Regions from separate parts of the Streptomyces sp. NBC_00016 genome, predicted to be linked through region 2. Evidence: riboswitches for the same ligand, from Rfam matches in the RefSeq annotation. Region 2 holds a riboswitch; each other region holds the start of a gene.
The links. A riboswitch is a leader RNA that binds a small molecule or an ion and turns the genes downstream of it on or off. The one in region 2 is predicted to bind cobalamin.
Positions count from the first base shown of each region.

Region 1: it holds a riboswitch for cobalamin, as region 2 does, so the genes downstream of both, OG933_RS33230 (cobalamin biosynthesis protein) here and metE (5-methyltetrahydropteroyltriglutamate--homocysteine S-methyltransferase) in region 2, are expected to answer to the same signal.
Region 3: it holds a riboswitch for cobalamin, as region 2 does, so the genes downstream of both, OG933_RS36895 (energy-coupling factor ABC transporter permease) here and metE (5-methyltetrahydropteroyltriglutamate--homocysteine S-methyltransferase) in region 2, are expected to answer to the same signal.
Region 4: it holds a riboswitch for cobalamin, as region 2 does, so the genes downstream of both, OG933_RS10485 (ABC transporter substrate-binding protein) here and metE (5-methyltetrahydropteroyltriglutamate--homocysteine S-methyltransferase) in region 2, are expected to answer to the same signal.

Region 1 covers NZ_CP108304.1:7,521,569-7,526,169, reverse strand. Annotated here, with positions in the region: gene OG933_RS33245 (class II aldolase/adducin family protein) at 1-253, opposite strand, end outside; gene OG933_RS33240 (anion permease) at 835-2,088, shown strand; gene OG933_RS33235 (hypothetical protein) at 2,123-2,344, shown strand; cobalamin riboswitch at 2,475-2,617, shown strand; gene OG933_RS33230 (cobalamin biosynthesis protein) at 2,717-3,715, shown strand; gene OG933_RS33225 (cobyric acid synthase) at 3,712-4,601, shown strand, end outside.
Region 2 covers NZ_CP108304.1:1,417,832-1,422,432, reverse strand. Annotated here, with positions in the region: gene OG933_RS06390 (universal stress protein) at 1-167, opposite strand, end outside; gene metE (5-methyltetrahydropteroyltriglutamate--homocysteine S-methyltransferase) at 541-2,859, opposite strand; cobalamin riboswitch at 3,024-3,256, opposite strand; gene OG933_RS06380 (hypothetical protein) at 3,630-3,899, shown strand; gene OG933_RS06375 (nuclear transport factor 2 family protein) at 3,933-4,421, opposite strand; gene OG933_RS06370 (STAS domain-containing protein) at 4,492-4,601, opposite strand, start outside.
Region 3 covers NZ_CP108304.1:8,303,485-8,308,085, forward strand. Annotated here, with positions in the region: gene OG933_RS36875 (hypothetical protein) at 1-288, opposite strand, end outside; gene OG933_RS36880 (energy-coupling factor ABC transporter ATP-binding protein) at 308-1,231, opposite strand; gene cbiQ (cobalt ECF transporter T component CbiQ) at 1,228-1,989, opposite strand; gene OG933_RS36890 (energy-coupling factor ABC transporter substrate-binding protein) at 1,996-2,508, opposite strand; gene OG933_RS36895 (energy-coupling factor ABC transporter permease) at 2,505-3,254, opposite strand; cobalamin riboswitch at 3,284-3,468, opposite strand; gene OG933_RS36900 (SpoIIE family protein phosphatase) at 3,681-4,601, shown strand, end outside.
Region 4 covers NZ_CP108304.1:2,353,619-2,358,219, reverse strand. Annotated here, with positions in the region: gene OG933_RS10490 (FecCD family ABC transporter permease) at 1-848, opposite strand, end outside; gene OG933_RS10485 (ABC transporter substrate-binding protein) at 845-1,936, opposite strand; cobalamin riboswitch at 2,025-2,150, opposite strand; gene OG933_RS10480 (HipA family kinase) at 2,310-3,224, shown strand; gene OG933_RS10475 (SelT/SelW/SelH family protein) at 3,221-3,508, shown strand; gene aceB (malate synthase A) at 3,531-4,601, opposite strand, start outside.

The DNA.
Region 1 (4,601 bases), 6.1 Mb from region 2:
CGTCGTCCGGGGTGAGCCGCTCGTAGGGCATGCCCGACGGGGTGACCAGCACGGTGTCGCCGACGCGTACGGAGACGTTGCCGGAGGTGCCGACGACCAGCCCGTCGGTCACGGTGCGGCGGGCCGCCGTCACAAGCGCCTCCCAGGCCCGCGCCTCCTCGAGGACCGCATGCCTCCCCCGCCGCTCCACCACGTTCTGTGCGCCGTCCCGGTGACCCCGGGCGCCCCCCTGCTCGGGTCGCTGCTCAGCCATGTGGAGATCCTGCCAGGAGGCGCCGGGGGCCGCCGCCGGGCCGTTCCGCGGCGCGTTCCGCTTCGCTGTGCCGGACAAGGGCTCGGGCAAGGAGCAGGCCGCGTATTTCGTACACAACGGCGGCGGCCGGAGCGTCGTCGGCCGGGCCCCGCCGCCCGCGCTCGACGTCGGGTGCCACCCCTGCGACGGGGGCGCCCACACCACGGCCCCGACCGAGGCCCGGACGGTCATACGGATCACGCCCTGTGGGTCGCCCGTCACGGGATGTCCGACGCCGGGACACTACCGGCCGGACGGCCGACAGGGGCCTTCGGACAGCCCTTCTGACAGCACTTCTGACAGTACGCCGACAGCGGCAGCCCCCGGGTGACCAGAATCTCTTTCGCGGCTCCGGGAGCCGGTCGCGCAGGCCCGCCAAAGACGGGTGACCGTACGGCGCTTGACCCCGGCCCCGGCGCGGCGACGGAAGACCGCCGCACCCCCCTTGCACAGACACCCGGATGCCCTGTTCAGTTCATCTTCCGTTCACCCAGATTGCTTACGGTCAACGCGCCAATGACTTCGAACGATTGCCTGGGTAAATGGAAAACTTCTCGCTGATCCTCGCGATTGTGGTCGTCACCGCACTCGCGTTCGATTTCACGAACGGTTTCCACGACACCGCCAACGCGATGGCCACCACCATCTCGACCGGTGCACTCAAGCCCAAGGTTGCGGTGGCCATGTCCGCCGCGCTCAACCTTGTGGGAGCTTTCCTCTCGGTGGAGGTCGCCAACACGATCTCCAAGGGTCTCGTCGACGAGACCGGCATCCGTCCCGAGGTCATCTTCGCCGCCCTGGTCGGCGCGATCCTCTGGAACCTCCTGACCTGGCTGGTGGGCCTGCCCTCCAGTTCCTCGCACGCCCTGATGGGCGGTCTGATCGGCGCCACCATCGCCTCGGCCGGTATGGGCGCGGTGCACGGTGACGCCCTGGTCACCAAGGTGCTGATCCCGGCGATCGCGGCACCGATCGTCGCGGGCGTCGCGGCCATGCTCGCGACCCGCCTCTCCTACACCCTCGGCAAGAAGGCCGACGGCAAGGCGGCGGCCAAGGGCTACCGCGCGGGCCAGATCGCCTCGGCCGGCCTGGTCTCCCTCGCCCACGGCACCAACGACGCGCAGAAGACGATGGGCATCATCACCCTGGCCCTGGTGGCCGGCGGTGCCGTGGCCCCCGACTCCGACCCGCCCACCTGGGTCATCCTCTCCGCCGGCCTGGCCATCGCGCTCGGCACCTACCTCGGCGGCTGGCGCATCATCCGCACCATGGGCAAGGGCCTGACCGACCTCCAGCCGCAGCAGGGCTTCGCCGCCCAGACCAGCGCGGCCACGGTCATCCTGGCCTCCTCGCACCTCGGCTTCTCCCTCTCCACCACGCACTCGGTCTCCGGTGCGGTGATGGGCGCCGGGCTGGGCCGCAAGGGCGGTGTGGTCCGCTGGTCGACGGCGACCCGGATGTTCGTCGCGTGGGGCCTGACCCTCCCGGCCGCGGCCCTGGTGGGCGCGCTCGCCGAGTCCGTCACCGGCCTGGGCGACTGGGGCACGGCCCTCGTCGCGGTCTTCCTGATCGCCTCCAGCGCGGCCATCTGGAAGGTCTCCCGGCGCGAGGTCGTCGACGCCTCGAACGTCAACGAGCCCGACGAGCCCGCGGGCGTCGTCACGACGGCGATCGCCGCCGTCACCCCGCCGCCCGCGGGCACCCTGGCCGAGGACCTCACGGACCTGACGGCCACGATCCCCGGCCCGGCGGCAGAGCCCGCGACCCCCGCCGCTCCCCCGGCCGCGGCCGTCTGAGCCCGCGCACCCGGCACGAAGGAAGAGAAGCAGCATGAAGATCGACTGGGCAGCCCTGGGCTCTGTCTTCGGCGTCAGCCTCGTGGTCACCGTCGGCCTCGTCGCCCTGTTCACCCTCGGCGTCATGGGCCTGTCGCGGCAGGAACGCGCGTCGGCGCAGGGCGGCTCGGCCACCCTCGCGGTGACCGGCGCGTACGCGTGCTTCGCGGCCTGCGCGGCGGCGGTGGCGTACGGGATCTCACTGATCGTCGCCTGACGCACCATCCGAACACCCCTGGGGTGCGGGACGGATCACCGTCCCGCACCTCTTGTCGTTCGCGGCCCCGCCGACCCGCCCTGTGTGGGGTTCTGCACACTCGAGCCTCGCAGGTCAAAGGCAAGTTGACGGCTCTTGCGGGCCGTGGTGGACTGCCCGAGCCATGTACGGCAGCAGAAGAGGAAGCCGGTGTGAATCCGGCGCGGTCCCGCCACTGTGACCGGGGTAGAAACCCCCGGGAGCCAGGAACTCTCGCCGCCGGTCTCGTCGAACCAGGGCGTGGACACCCTGAGTGAGGACATATCGCCATGCTCGCTCGGCCGTTGAGGCACAGCACCAGGTCGCTGCCCGACCCCACGGCCGGCTGAGCCGATGCGTGCCGATCGCCTCTACGCGTACGGCGCCGCCACCGGCCTTCTGGGCGACCTGCTGCTCGGCGATCCCCGCCGAGGGCATCCCGTCGCCGCGTTCGGGCGGGCCGCCGGTGCCGTCGAGCGGCTGCTGTGGCGGGACCACCGGGGAAGCGGGGCCCTGCACGCCGTCGTGTGCGCCGGCGGGGTCGTGGCCCTGGGCGCCGTCGCCGAGCGGGCCGTACGCCGCTCCCCCGCCGCCACCGTCGCTCTCGTCTCCGCCGCCACCTGGGCCGTGGTCGGGGGCAGTTCACTGGTCCGGGAGGCCCGGGCCATCGGCCGGGCGCTCGAAGCGGGGGACGTCGAGGCCGCCCGGGAGCGGCTGCCGCATCTGTGCGGGCGGGATCCGCAGGCCCTGGACGCCGACGGGATCGCCCGGGCGGTCTTGGAGTCCGTCGCCGAGAACACCTCCGACGCCGTCGTGGGGGCGCTGGTGTGGGGGGCCGTGGGCGGGGTGCCGGGCCTGGTCGGGTTCCGGGCCGTCAACACCCTGGACGCCATGGTCGGTCACCGGTCGCCGAGGTATCTGCGCTACGGCTGGGCGGCCGCCCGTCTCGACGACGTCGCCGGATGGCCGGGAGCCCGGCTGACCGCCGTGCTCGCCGCCCTCGCGGGGGACGATCCGCGGGGCGCCGTGCGGGCCTGGCGGGCCGACGCCCGCCGGCATCCGAGCCCCAACGCCGGGCCGGTGGAAGCGTCCTTCGCGGGCGCCCTCGGGGTGCGGCTGGGCGGGACCCTGTCGTACGCCGGGCGGGTCGAGCACCGGCCCGTGCTGAACGGCGCGGCCGGGCGGCCCGTCGTCGCCCGGGACATCGAACGTGCCGCGCGGCTCTCCCGCCGCGTCGGTCTGCTCGCGCTCGGCGTCACCGTCGCCGCGCGCGTCGTCGCCACGAACATCGTCGCGAGCAACCAGCGCAACCAGGGCAGCCAGCGGAACCAGCTGAAGGGGCGTACGACATGAGCGGGGGTCTCCTCGTCGCCGGCACCACCTCCGACGCCGGCAAGAGCGTCGTCACGGCCGGGATCTGCCGGTGGCTGGTGCGGCAGGGGGTGAAGGTCGCACCCTTCAAGGCGCAGAACATGTCCCTCAACTCGTTCGTGACGACGGAGGGCGCCGAGATCGGGCGGGCCCAGGCCATGCAGGCCCAGGCCTGCCGGGTGGAGCCGACCGCGCTGATGAACCCCGTGCTGCTCAAGCCGGGCGGTGAGCAGAGCAGTCAGGTCGTGCTCCTCGGCAAGCCGGTGGGCGAGATGACCGCCCGTGGGTATCACGGGGGGCGGCAGCAGAAACTCCTCGGAACCGTTCTCGACTGCCTCGCCGAGTTGCGGGGCACGTATGACGCGGTGATCTGTGAGGGGGCGGGCAGTCCGGCCGAGATCAATCTGCGGCGGACCGACATCGTGAACATGGGGATCGCGCGGGGCGCGCGGCTGCCCGTGCTCGTCGTCGGCGACATCGACCGCGGGGGCGTCTTCGCCTCCTTCTTCGGCACCGTCGCCCTGCTCTCGCCCGAGGACCAGGAGCTGGTCGCCGGGTTCCTGGTCAACAAGTTCCGGGGGGACGTCTCCCTGCTGGAGCCGGGCCTGGACATGCTGCACGGGCTCACCGGGCGGCGGACGTACGGCGTACTGCCGTTCCGGCACGGGCTCGGGATCGACGAGGAGGACGGGCTGAGGGTCTCGCTGCGCGGGACCGTACGGGAGTCGAACACCGCCCCGCCCGTCGGCGAGGACGTGCTGCGCATCGCCGTCTGCGCCGTCCCGCTCATGTCCAACTTCACGGACGTGGACGCGCTGGCCGCCGAACCCGGCGTCGTCGTGCGGTTCGTGGACCGGCCCGAGGAACT
Region 2 (4,601 bases):
CGGGCGGCGAGCTCCCCGCCCGGCGGCTCCCAGGCCAGCACCGGCCAGAGCTCGGCACCCCGGCGCCGCGCCTCGTCGGCGGCCCGGACCAGGGCGGTGAGACTCCCCAGCGAGCCGCTCACCCCCACGACGACACGGCCGGCCGAGGACGGGCGTGACTCGGACATCGCATCCTCCGTTCTGCGTGCGCCGGCCGGTCCCTCCGGGCGGCGACCTTCCGCAAAACCGCTTCCACCCCACCTACCCTGCAAGGCTCCGAACAGCCCGTGCTCCCTTTCCCTCCGTCACCACCCACCCTCCTTGGCCAGTTCCAGGGCTTCGAAAACGGTGAGCGCGTCGCGGAGGGCGGCGACATCGTGGGTGCGGATGTAGTCGGCGGCCCCGCTGCGCGCGGCGTACAGTTCCGCCGCCAGGGTGGCCGGGCCGATCTCGGGAAGAGCGCTCCCGCCCTGCCGATGCCGATGCCGATGCCGGGGCCGGGGGCCGGGGGAGGACGACGACTGCTTCCTCCCCCGGCCCGCTCGGCCGCGCGGCCTGCCGTCAGGACGCGGAGAGTTCCTCGCGCACGGCGCGGGCGGCGGCGACCAGGTTCTCCAGCGAGGCCCGGGTCTCGGGCCAGCCGCGGGTCTTCAGGCCGCAGTCGGGGTTGACCCAGAGCCGCTCGGCGGGAATGGCCCTGAGCCCGGTACGGAGCAGCTCGGCGGCCTCCTCGGTGCTCGGGACGCGGGGGGAGTGGATGTCGTAGACACCCGGCCCGGCCTCGCGCGGGTAGCCGTGCGCGGCGAGTTCACGGGCCACCTGCATGTGCGAGCGGGCGGCTTCGAGGCTGATGACGTCGGCGTCGAGATCGTCGATGGCCTGGACGATGTCGCCGAACTCGGCGTAGCACATGTGGGTGTGGATCTGCGTGTCCGGACGCACTGCGCCGGTGCTGAGCCGGAACGCCTCGGTGGCCCAGGCCAGGTAGGCCGGGCGGTCGACGGTCCGCAGCGGCAGGGTCTCGCGCAGCGCGGGTTCGTCCACCTGGATCACCGAAGTCCCGCCCGCCTCCAGATCGTCGACCTCGTCGCGCAGGGCGAGGGCGACCTGGCGGGCGGTGTCGCCGAGGGGCTGGTCGTCGCGGACGAAGGACCAGGCCAGCATGGTGACGGGGCCGGTGAGCATGCCCTTGACCGGGCGGTCGGTGAGGGACTGGGCGTACGTCGTCCAGCGCACGGTCATCGGTTCGGGGCGGGAGATGTCGCCGGCCAGGATCGGCGGGCGGACGTAACGGGTGCCGTACGACTGCACCCAGCCTTGCTCCGTGGCCAGGTACCCGGTGAGCTGCTCGGCGAAGTACTGCACCATGTCGTTGCGTTCGGGCTCGCCGTGCACGAGGACGTCCAGGCCCGCCTTCTCCTGGAAGGAGACGACGTCCTGGATCTCGGCCCTGATGCGCTCCTCGTAGCCGGCGGTGTCGATCCGGCCGGTGCGCAGGTCGGCGCGGGCGGTGCGCAGTTCGCCGGTCTGCGGGAAGGATCCGATGGTGGTGGTCGGCAGGATCGGCAGGCGGAGGTGGGCGCGCTGGGCCGCGGCCCGCTCCGCGTACGGCTGGGAGCGGCGGGCGTCGGTGTCCCTGACGGCGGCGGCGCGGGCGCGGACGGCCGGGTCGTGGGTGAGGGGGGAGGTGGCCCGGGCGGCCAGGTCGGCCCGGTTCGCGGCCAGTTCGCCGGTGATCGCGTCGGTGCCGAGGGCCAGGCCCCTGGCGAGGGTGACGACTTCGACGGTCTTCTGGCGGGCGAAGGCCAGCCAGCGCCGGATCTGCGGCTCGATGTCCCGCTCCAGGGCCGTGTCGAGGGGCACGTGGAGCAGCGAGCAGGAGGCGGCCACGTCGACCCGGTCGGCCAGCCCGAGCAGGGTGCCGAGGGTGGCGAGGGACTTCTCCAGATCGTTGATCCAGACGTTGCGGCCGTTGACGACACCGGCGACCAGCCGCTTGCCGGGCAGACCGCCCACGGCCGCGAGGGCGTCGAGGTTGGCGGCCGCGGCGTCGGTGAAGTCGAGGGCGAGTCCGTCGACAGGGGCCTTGGCCAGGACCGGCAGGGCGTCGCCGAGCCGGTCGAAGTAGGAGGCGACCAGGAGCTTGGGCCGGTCGGTCAGGGAGCCGAGAGCGCGGTAGGCGCGGGCGGCGGCGTCCAGTTCGGCCGGGGTGCGGTCCTGCACGAGGGCGGGCTCGTCCAGCTGTACCCACTCGGCGCCGGCTGCGCGCAGGTCGGCGAGGACCTCGGCGTACACCGGCAGCAGCCGGTCCAGCAGGGTGAGCGGCTCGAAGTCCGCGGGCACGCCCGGGGCGGGCTTGGCGAGCAGCAGGTAGGTGACCGGGCCGACCAGTACCGGGCGGGCGCTCAACCCGAGGGCGAGGGCCTCCCCGAGCTCGGCGACCTGCTTGGCCGGATCGGCCGTGAAGACGGTGTCCGGGCCCAACTCGGGCACCAGATAGTGGTAGTTGGTGTCGAACCACTTGGTCATCTCGAGCGGCGCGACATCCTGGGTGCCGCGTGCCATGGCGAAGTAGCCGTCGAGCGGATCGGTGTCGACGGCGTCGCGGTGGCGGGCGGGGACCGCGCCGACCATGACGGTGGTGTCCAGGACGTGGTCGTAGTACGAGAAGTCGCCGGTCGGGACCTCGTGGATGCCGGCGTCGGCGAGCTGCCGCCAGTTGGCGGTGCGCAGTTCGGCGGCGGTGGTCCGGAGGGTGTCGGCGGTGACGCGGCCCTTCCAGTAGCCCTCGACGGCCTTCTTCAGTTCCCGGTTCGGGCCCTGACGGGGGTAGCCGTACACGGTGGCCCGAGCTGCCGCGGCTGCGGACTTCGCTGTCACGGAAATCTCCTTCGCGAGATATCTCCCTGGGATCCCGGGACGGGACGCGAGCGCGAAGGGGTGACGAACCGGGCGGACCGATCCCGCGCGGCGCGGCGCGGTCGTTCGCCTGATATGTACGCCGACCCGCCCACGAGGTCACCGGGATTTCCGCGCACGAGTCCTTTCGTGCGCGGGCAACGGGCAGGTCTTCGGACTCACGGGCACGTCTCGTCGTACGGAGTGCGTACGAGACACCTACTGGCCGTCGCTTCCCAGACCCTGTTCGTGGGTCCAGTGCGTATGACGGCGGTCGTTCCCGTTCACCGCTGCGGGGCAGTCCCGGATTTCCACCGGGTTCCCTCTTGCGACGCATCCCGCCTGGCGGACGGGGCGAACCAGCTGCACCGGCCAGCCTACGGGGCGGTCCTCCGGCGCGGTGGATCACCTCGGCCATTCGGCTGGTGAGGTGGAACACGCGTACGGCATGCTTGGAATGCGCCGAGGGCGGGAAACGCCGTAGTCGCGCTTCCTCCCCGCCTTCAGCCACCACGTGGTCTCCGCGTGCCGGACGAGGTGACTCGGCTGCGAGATCGGCCCCGCCCACCTCGTGCCGTATCCGGTACTGCGTTCCGGTCGGGCGGTCAGGCAGGAGGCGTCCTCCCCGCTGCCGCTACCGTTGGCTTCCTTCCCGCAAGCCCGGCTCGGCGTGGCTGCGCCGTCTCCGCCTCCCCGTCCGTGTCCTCTCCCTCTTCGATTCCACTTTCACTTCCACGTAAGCGAGGATGACCATGTCCAAGGACCGTCCCTGGAACCGCAGTCCCGAATCCGAGCCCTCCGGGCAGCCCGAACCGGCGCACATCCTTCCGCCGTTGGCCGGGCTCGAGATCCACGGCATGAACGACGAGCAGGTCAGGGCCCACTGTCTGCATCAGGCCCGGTACTGGCTCGCGTCGTACGAACACCTGCGCCGCCGCAATGACGAGCACCTGGAGACCGCCACCAGGTACGCGGTCCTCGCTGATGCCTTCCGGCCCGGATCCACGCCCACGGAGCAGTAGCCGCGCGCACCGCGGGCCGACCGCAGCGGTGCGTCACGCAACCGGTGCCGGCCGGATCTCCGGGTCCAGCTCGGGCGGCTGACCTGTGGTCCACAACGCCTGGACGGACATACGGCTGATGCGCCAGCCCTCGCGCTCGCGCCGCAGTTCGGCCTCCCAGTAGCCGCCCACCGTGAAGAGAGGGTCGGCGTCCTCGCCGCGCTGCCGAAGCGTGGTGTCGTGGTGAACGTGCGTCATCAACGCGTTCCAGGACGCCGTGGCCCTCCCCGAGGCCGGTTCGACGTCGATCACGAGGTCGGAGGTGATGTGCTGGGTGCGGGCGTACCTCTCGAGTGCCTTCCTGGCGTGTGCCATCGCTTCGACGCCGTCGGCCGCGCCGATCGGGGTCGTCGTCCGGACGTCGTCGGTGACATAGCCACGGGCCCAGTCGCCCTCGAACTTCCGCTCGTCCAGAGCTCGGAAGAATCGGCTGACGAGCATGCTGATCTCGGTGTGATCCGTCTGCGTGGTCGTAGTGGTCATGGCTGAAGCGTCGGCCCTCGACCGCACTTGAGGTCAAGGCCGGAGCACGTCGGGTCGGAGCGCATCGGCCTCAGGGGTTCAGGGCCTGCTCGGTGGTGGCGTGACAGGAGACGAGGGCGTCGACGCCGACCAGTCGCAGGACCTGCAGGACGGGCTCCTGCGCGGCGGCGATGCGCAACC
Region 3 (4,601 bases), 6.9 Mb from region 2:
GGAGGTCATCGCCGGGGTGGGGAGCACGCCCGCGTCGTCGATGGTCGCGATGTAGTCGATGTCGGCCCACCCGCCGCGGTAGAGGACGACGAGCAGTTCGGCCTCGTGCGGGCCGCGGACATGGATGCCGACCGAGTCGGGATCCGTGACCTCGGCCCGGTCGGTCTCGAGCCGCTGTGGCCAGGGAGCTGCCGCGTCGCGCCAGGTCACGGGACCGACCGTCAGTCCTTCGGCCCGCCAGGCGGTCCGGCGGTCCGTGACGGCGGCAACGGCTTCGTCGAGATCCATGATCCGCTCCATGCGGCGATCATCGCCCATCCGGTTCCCGTGCGTCGGCTGTCGGCGGCCGGCGGACACCGTCGCGGGGGCGTCGGCCTTCGGCGGGGATCGGGGGAGCGGGCGTCGCGGCCAGCGCGGCCAGTTCCTCCGCGGTGCGCGGGCCGGTCGAGGGATCCGTCAGCAGACCGTGGACGCGCAGGAGTTGGGCGGCGGCGACGCCCCAGGGCAGCCGCAGGCCCGCCTGTTGGAGGAGGTCCGTGCGGGCGAGTGTCGTGGCGGCGGGGCCGGTGCGCGCGCCGGACGGGGTGAGCAGGGTCGCGTCGTCGGCCCAGCGCAGGGCCAGGTCGACGTCGTGGGTGGCCATGACCACGGTCGTGCCGGACTCGCGCAGTCGGCCGAGAATCGCGAGCAGCCGTTCCTGGCCGTCGGGGTCGAGTCCGGCGGTCGGTTCGTCGAGGATCAGCACCCGGGGCCGCATCGCGACGGCGCCGGCGATCGCGGTGCGCTTGCGCTGGCCGTAGGAGAGCAGATGGGTGGGCCGGTCGGCCAGGGCGGTGATGTCCAGGGCCGCGAGCGCCTCCTCGATCCGGGCCCTCACCTCGGTGTCGGGCAGGCCGAGGTTCAGCGGGCCGAACGACACGTCCTGGGCGACGGACGCGGCGAACAGCTGGTCGTCCGGGTCCTGGACCACCAGCTGCACGGTCGTACGCAGCCGGGTCAGCCCCTTGCGGTCGTACGTCACCGGGCGCCCCTCGACCCGCAACTCGCCCTTGCCCGGCCGCAGTCCACCGCTCAGCAGCCGCATCAGCGTGGTCTTGCCGCTGCCGTTGCGGCCCAGCAGGGCGAGCGCGCGCCCCGCGTGGACCTCGAAGTCCAGGCCGCTGAGCACGGCCGGGCCGTCCTCGTAGGCGAAGGAGGCACCCCGCAGGGCGACCAGTGCGGGCTCGCTCATGACAGCGGCCTTTCCAGTACGGATTGCAGTACGAAGGTGAGGGCGACCAGGGCCGCGAAGAGCGCGGCGCTGGCGGCCGTGAAGCGGACGGAGACGCGGGCCTCGGGCACCAGGACGCGCAGGGTGCCGTCGTAGCCGCGTCCGGCCAGCCCGTCCTGGAGGCGAGCCGCCCGGTCGAAGGCACGGACGAACGCGGTGGCGCCGAGCCCGGCCAGCGAACGCCACTCCGCGGCCCGGGTGCTGTGCCCGAGCCGGGCCGCCTGCGCTTCTCGGATCCGGCGCACGGAGTCGAGCAGCAGGAAGCTCATGCGGTACGTCACCAGCGCGACGTCCACGACGGGCGCGGGCACTCCGGCCCTGACCAGGCGGGGCAGCAGGTCGGACATCGGGGTGGTGAACGCGAGGAGGAGGACCCCGAGGGAGGCCGCCGAGGTACGCAGCAGCAGCTCCCCGGCGCGCACCGGACCGCCGTCGGCCAGGGCCACGAACCGGTCCGGGCCGCCGACCTGCACGAGCAGGGTGAGCGCACCGGTCACGCAGAAGCCCAGCGGTACCCGGTAGGCGCGCCACAGCCGCCGGCCCGGCACCCCCGCGGGTCCCAGCAGGATGACGAGCGCCGTCACCAGGACCAGGGCGGCGCCGGGCCAGGGCGGCAGGGAGATGGCGAGCACGGTGAGGCCCAGTCCCAGCACGGCCTTGTCCACGGGATGGCGGTGGCGCCAGCGACTGCTGTGCGCCGCCGCGTCGATCGGCAGCACGCGGGCTCAGGTCCGTTCGGGAGCGGACGCTTCGGAGGCGCTCTCGGAGGGATGGGATCTCGCGGTGTTCCCTGTGTTCCCTGTGTTCCCGGCGTTCCCGGCGTTCCCGGTCTTCTCGTCGCTCTCGGTGCTCTGCGAGGTCCTCGCTGTCGTCGAGGTCTTCGCCGCTGCCGAGGTCGTCGAGGTCGTCGAGGTCGTGGTGTCCCGCTGGGCCAGGGCCCGGAGTTCGCCCTGGCGCCGTCCCCGGTGCAGACCGAAGTAGTAGGCGAGGACCCCCGCACCGAGGGCCGCCTGAAGGGCGAACAGTGCCGACTCGATCTCGCCGGACGGCGGCTCGTACAGGGGCGAGAACCAGGGTTCGTAGTCCGGCCGGATCTCGGTGATCGCCGTCTCCGCCTCCGAGTCGGCGCCCGTGAACGGCTCCTCCTTGTGGTCGCCGAGCCCGAGGGCCAGCGGCAGGACGGCCAGCGCGGCCACCACGAACAGCAGCAGGGCGTTGATCTTCGCGTTACGGCTCACCGGGCCACCGCCTCGGTCCCGGCCTCGGTCCCGGCCTCGGTCCCGGCCTCGGTCCCCGCGTCGGCGCCGGCCTTGGTCCGGCCGCCGGTCACGAGCACGCCCAGCCTGGTCAGTTCACCCTTGCTGGACTGGGTCAGCAGTCGCATCACGAACACCGTGAGGAGCCCCTCGCTGACCGCGAGCGGGATCTGGGTGACGGCGAAGATGGAGCCGAACTTGCCGAGCGCGCCCAGGAATCCGCTGCTCGGGTCCGGGAAGGCGAGCGCCAGCTGCACGCTGGTGACGCAGTAGGTGGACAGGTCGGCCACGAACGCGCCGAAGAACACCGTGACCATCAGCGGCACCTCGAACCGCCGCAGCAGCCGGTAGACCGCGTAACCCGCCCAGGGCCCGACGACGGCCATCGAGAAGACGTTGGCGCCGAGCGTCGTCAGGCCGCCGTGGGCGAGCAACAGGGCCTGGAAGAGCAGGGTGATGGTGCCCAGCACCGCCATGATCGGCGGCCGGAACAGGATGGCGCCGAGCCCCGTGCCGGTGGGGTGTGAGCAACTCCCGGTCACCGAAGGCAGTTTCAGCGCGGACAGTACGAACGTGAAGGCTCCGGAGGCGCCGAGGAGCAGGGTGCTCTCGGGGTGCTCCTTGACCTCACGGGTGAGTGACCGTACTCCGTGGACGACGAATGGCGCGGATGCGACGCCCCAGGCGATCGCATGCGCCGGAGGCAGAAAACCCTCGGCTATGTGCATGGCTGAGCAGACCCTCTCCAGCACCTCGTGGATGGTTGACGTGCCTTGGCCGGTCTCCTGGCTCACGGGTACCACCGCCCGTGCTCCGCCTTCCCGGGTCTCAAGGACCCAGTGGCTGCCCGCGAGGGCCGGAGCCGGACTTCCCGATCACAGTGGCGAGGGCCGCACCGGCATCACACCGGATTTCCCGTTCACCAAGGCGTGGTGACAGTAGTGCCCGCACAGAGGCGCTGACAAGCGGCGATGTGGGGCGCGAAGACGGCGGACGACGGCTCACCCCGGCGCACGGACGCCGTCCGCGGGCCCGACGAAATGCCGCGTCCGCACGGTCGGCGTAGGGTCCGCCGTAGGGGTGACGGCCCTCGGCGCCCGGGGGTCTGCGCGTCGTTCAGCGAGCGCCCCCTGTGCTGCGGGGAAGGTGAGAGTGTGCCGGATGCTGCCGCTGCCGGGTCGGGTGGGGGCCGTGATCCGGAGTCGCTGGACACGGTCCTGGCCGAGGCCGCGCGGGAGACCGGCGCCTCCGTGACCGCCGTGTACCTGCCGGCGGCCGACGAGACGGTGCTGTGGCTCGCCGTACTGGGCGGGCTCCCCTGGGAGATCTCCATGCCCTGGGCGCGAGTGGCGCTGACGGCCGCGTCCCCGGTGTCCGACGCCGTGCGGGAACGACGCCTGGTGTGGATCGGCGGCGCGGAGGAGATGGCGCGCCGCTATCCGCGTCTGTCGCTCGTCGTGCCGTACCGCTTCTCGCTGGCCGCCGCCCCGATCACCACCGGGGAGGAGGTCTGGGGCGGGTTGGTGCTCCAGTGGCCCGCCTCGCACCCGGCACAGCTGAGCGTGCGCGAACGGGAGGCCATGACCGGCCTCTGCCTCCGGGTGGGTCAGTTCCTGCGGCGGGCCGCCGCCGACGGACACCCCGTGCGGGTCGGCGGGGTGCCACGGGTGCTGCCGCCGCTCCGGGCCCGGCCGGTCGCAGCGGCCCAGGCGCAGTCCGCCGTCGACTTCGCCGAGCGCTTCCCCGGCGGCTGCTGCTCGCTGGACGTGGACGGCCGCATCACCTTCGCCACCACCACGGCCGCCCGGCTGCTCGGCTCCGCCGTCCCCGACCTGCTCGGCACCAAGCCGTGGGAGGCGCTGCCCTGGCTCGACGACCCGATCGCCGAGGACAGCTACCGGGCGGCCCTGATCAGCCGCGAACCGACCTCCTTCACCGCCCTGCGGCCGCCGGACCGGTGGCTGTCCTTCCGGCTGCACCCGGACGCCTCCGGCATCAGCGTGTACATCGCCCCCACCCACTCGGCGCACGCCCACGCTCCGCTCAGCGGCCCGCCGCGACCGCATCCGGCGGCT
Region 4 (4,601 bases), 940 kb from region 2:
CTCACCAGGGCGGCGGTGAGCAGCGCGGTCGTGCACAGCAGCACCAGACGGGTGCGGGCCACGGAGATGCCGAGGGAGAGGGCCGCGTCCTGCCCGAAGGCGAACGCGTCCAGGGTCCTGGCGTGGCCGAGGCAGACCGCCAGCGCCACGACCAGCGCGGCCGCGCCGACGGTCACGTCCGTCCAGTCGGCGCCGCTGAGCGAGCCGAGCAGCCAGAACAGGATGCCGCGGGTGGTCTCCGCGTCGGCGGCCGTCATCACGACGAAGGAGGTGAGCGCGGAGAACAGCTGCATGGCGGCGACTCCGGCGAGGACCACCCGGTCCGTGGTGCCGCCGAGGGTGTGGCTGAGCAGCAGTACCAGCGCGAAGGAGACCAGCGCGCCGAGGAACGCGCCACCGGAGACCGACAGGAGGCCGCCGCCCGCGCCGAGGACGACGACCAGCACCGCGCCGGTGGAGGCGCCGGAGGAGACCCCGAGGACGAAGGGGTCGGCGAGCGGATTGCGCAGCAGGGACTGCATCACGGCGCCGCACACCGCGAGGCCGGCGCCGCACACCGCGGCGAGCAGGGTGCGCGGCAGCCGCAGGTTCCACACGATGCCGTCCCGCAGCGGAGTCAACTGCGCCTGCCCCCAGCCGAGATGGGCCGCCACCGCGGACCACACGTCACCGACGGCGATGTCCGCGGGGCCGATGGTGATGGCCACGGCGACCGAGGCGCACAGCAGCGCGAGACCGGACGCCCACAGCAGCGCCCGGCGCAGTCCGCCCACGGCCGCCGTCCTGGCCGCCGCCTTGGACGGCGCCTCGGACGCCGCCTCCTCGGACGCCGACGGCGCGGCGGTCATCCCGCGAGGCCCTGGCCGCGCAGCGCCGCCGCCACCTTCTCGATGCCCTCGACGGTCCTGACGGTCGGGTTCATGGCCTGTCCGGACAGCAGCACGTACCGCTTCTTCTTCACCGCGGTCATGTTCTTGGTGACCGGGTTCGACTCCAGGAACTCGATCTTCTGGGTGGCGGTCTCGGCCGTCTGCTGCTTACGGGTCAGGTCGCCGATGACGAGGAGGTCCGGGTCGCGGTCGGCGACCGTCTCCCAGTTGACCTGGGGCCACTCCTCCTCGGTGTCGTCGAAGGCGTTCTTCGCGCCGAGCGCGTCGGTGACGATGCCCGGTGCGCCGCAGCAGCCCGCGAGATACGGGGACCGGGAGTCGGCGAACCAGTACATGAGGGTCACGCCCCGGGCGTCGAGGCCGGCGGTGGCCCTGGTCACCCGGCTCTTCAGTCCGGCCACGAGCCGCTCGCCGCGCTCCCGGACACCGAAGACCTCGGCCAGGTCGCGGACTTCGCCGTAGACCGCGTCCATGGTCAGCGGCTCGGTGCGGACGCCGTCGCCGTCACCGCTGTTGTCCTTGCCGACACAGTCGGAGGGGGAGAGGTACGTGGGCACGCCGAGCTTGTCGAACTGCTCGCGCGGGGCGACCCCGCCCTTGCCGAGGGTGGAGGCGAAGGAGGCGGCGACGAAGTCGGGTTCGGTGTCCAGGACCGTCTCGAAGGAGGGGGCGTTGTCGGCGAGGCGCTTCACCTTCGCGTTCGCCTTCTCCAGGCCCTCGGCCACCGGGTCGGTCCAGGTGGCGGTGCCCACCATGCGGTCGGCCAGCCCGAGGGAGAGCATGATCTCGGTCGTGCCCTGGTTGAGGGAGACGGCCCGCCGCGGAGGGGTGTCGACAACGACCTGCTGCCCGCAGTTGTCGAGACGGACCGGACGGCCGGCGGCCCCGCTCTCCCCCGCCGAACCGGTGGAGCCCGCCGAACCGGTGGAGCCCGCCGAACCGGTGGGGTCCGCCGGGCCCGAGGAGCCGCAGCCGGCCAGCAGCAGGACACCGGCCAGGAACAGAACGGCAGGCCGGGCGGAACGGACGGGACGTGCGAACGGCACAGGGTTTCCTTCGGCGTCGAGGGCTCAAGCGCGAAGCCCGGTCGTACGGTGCTCCCCCGGCCGTCTCCCGGCGGCGGGGGTGGCCAGCAGGTCTTCGGACTCGGGGTCACCCGGACGAGGCGCCTTCCCGGACCGCGTACGCCGTCCAGTGGCCGTTGCCCCGCCCGTCGCCCTCACCGCTGCGCGTCAGCTCCGGATTCGCACCGGATTCCCTGACCCGTACACACTCGCGTGCGCACATGGGTTCGACTGGCCTTGGCAAGCTACCACAGCCGCGGAGGCCGCCCGCGGGCCTTTCCGCACGGCCGCTCGGGCCCTCTCGTCGGCTGTCGGGCCTGGTTACTATGCTCCTTCAGGCCAGAGGGAGGCAGTCATGTTGACCGAGGTCACAGCGACCCGCTACCTCGCTCCGCTGCGGGCGGGCGGCTCCGTGCCCGCCGTCGTCGAGGCCGACGACCTGGGCACCTACGTCGTGAAGTTCACGGGCTCCGCGCAGGGCCGCAAGGCGCTCGTCGCCGAGGTGATCGTGGGCGAGCTGGCCCGCGCCCTCGGGCTGCGCTTTCCCGAACTGGCCCTGGTCCGGTTCGACCCGGCGATCGCGGAGCGGGAACCGCACCAGGAGGTGCGGGAGCTGCACGCCGCGAGCGCGGGGCTCAACCTCGGGATGGACTTCCTGCCGGGTGCGGAGGACTTCACGCCGGAGGTGGCCGAGGCCTTCCCGGTGGAGCCGCTGGAGGCCGGGAGGATCGTCTGGCTGGACGCCCTGACCGTCAACGTCGACCGGACGGTCCACAGCTCCAACCTGATGGTCTGGCCGACGTTCGGCATCGCCCCGCCGCGGCTGTGGCTCATCGACCACGGCGCCGCCCTCGTCTTCCACCACCGCTGGGACGGCGCCGACCCCGAGAAGCGCTACGACTTCCGCCACCACGCCCTCGGCCGCTGCGCCCCGGACACCCGGGCGGCCGACGCCGAGCTGGCGCCCAGGGTGACCGAGGAGCTGCTGCGCCGGATCGTGGCGGAGGTACCGGACGCCTGGCTGACCGGCGAGGCGGGGTTCACGACCCCGGACGCGGTCCGGGAGGCGTATGTGCGCTATCTCCACGCGCGCGTGCGGGCTTCGGCGGCCTGGCTGCCCACCGACTTCCCCGCCCCGGAGGAGCTCGCCGCCGACGAGGCACGGCGCGCGGCGAGGACACGGCAAGGACGGCCCGACTGGCTCAAGCGGGTCCCCGACCTGCACGGCAAGCCGGCCGCGGAACAGGATTGGTCGGTGCACCTCGGATGAGCGAACTGAGCGACGCGAGCGGGCGGGTCGAGATCGAGTACTGCACCCAGTGCCGCTGGCTGCCGCGCGCGGCCTGGCTGGCGCAGGAGCTGCTCACGACCTTCGAGGCGGAGCTGACGGAGCTGGCCCTGAAGCCCGGCAAGGGCGGGGTCTTCGTCGTCCGGGTGGACGACGAGGTGATCTGGGACCGCCGCGAACAGGGCTTCCCGGAACCGACCGCGGTGAAGAAGCTCGTACGTGACCGAGTGGCCCCGGGAAAGTCCCTGGGCCACTCGGAGAGGTGAGCCTTCCGGCCGGTGCCGGTGCTCAGCCCCTCAGCTGCTCGTACGCCGGCAGGGTGAGGAAGTCCGCGTAGTCGTCGTCGAGGGCGACGGTCAGCAGCAGGTCGTGCGCCTGCTGCCAGTGGCCGGCCGTGAAGGCCTCCTCGCCGATCTCCGCGCGGATCGCGGCCAGTTCCCCGGCGGCGACCTCGCGGGCCAGCTCGGGCGTGGCCTTCACCGTGGTCCCGTCGTGCTCGAACTCCACCCCCGCGTTGATCCACTGCCAGATCTGCGAGCGGGAGATCTCGGCGGTGGCCGCGTCCTCCATCAGGTTGAAGATGGCGACCGCGCCCAGGCCGCGCAGCCAGGCCTCGATGTAACGGATGCCGACCTGCACGGCGTTGACCAGGCCCGGGTAGGTCGGCCGTGCCTCCAGCGAGTCGACGGCGATCAGGTCGGCCGCCTTGACGTCGACGTCCTCGCGCAGCCGGTCCTTCTGGTTCGGCCGGTCGCCGAGCACGGCGTCGAAGGAGGCCATGGCGATCGGCACCAGGTCCGGGTGGGCCACCCACGACCCGTCGAAACCGTCGTTCGCCTCGCGGTCCTTGTCCGCCTTGACCTTCTCGAAGGCGACCTTGTTGACCTCCTCGTCGCGGCGGGACGGGATGAAGGCCGCCATGCCGCCGATCGCGTGCGCCCCGCGCTTGTGGCAGGTGCGGACGAGGAGTTCGGTGTACGCCCGCATGAACGGGGCGGTCATCGTGACCGCGTTGCGGTCCGGGAGGACGAACCTGGCCCCGCCGTCACGGAAGTTCTTGACGATGGAGAACAGGTAGTCCCAGCGGCCGGCGTTCAACCCGGAGGCGTGGTCGCGGAGTTCGTACAGGATCTCGTCCATCTCGTACGCGGCCGTGATCGTCTCGATGAGCACGGTGGCGCGGACGGTGCCCTGCGGGATGCCGACGTGGTCCTGCGCGAAGACGAACACCTCGTTCCAGAGGCGGGCCTCCAGGTGCGACTCCGTCTTCGGCAGGTAGAAGTACGGGCCCTTGCCGAGGTCGAGCAGGCGCTGGGCGTTGTGGAAGAAGTAGAGGCCGAAGTCGACCAGGGCGCCGGG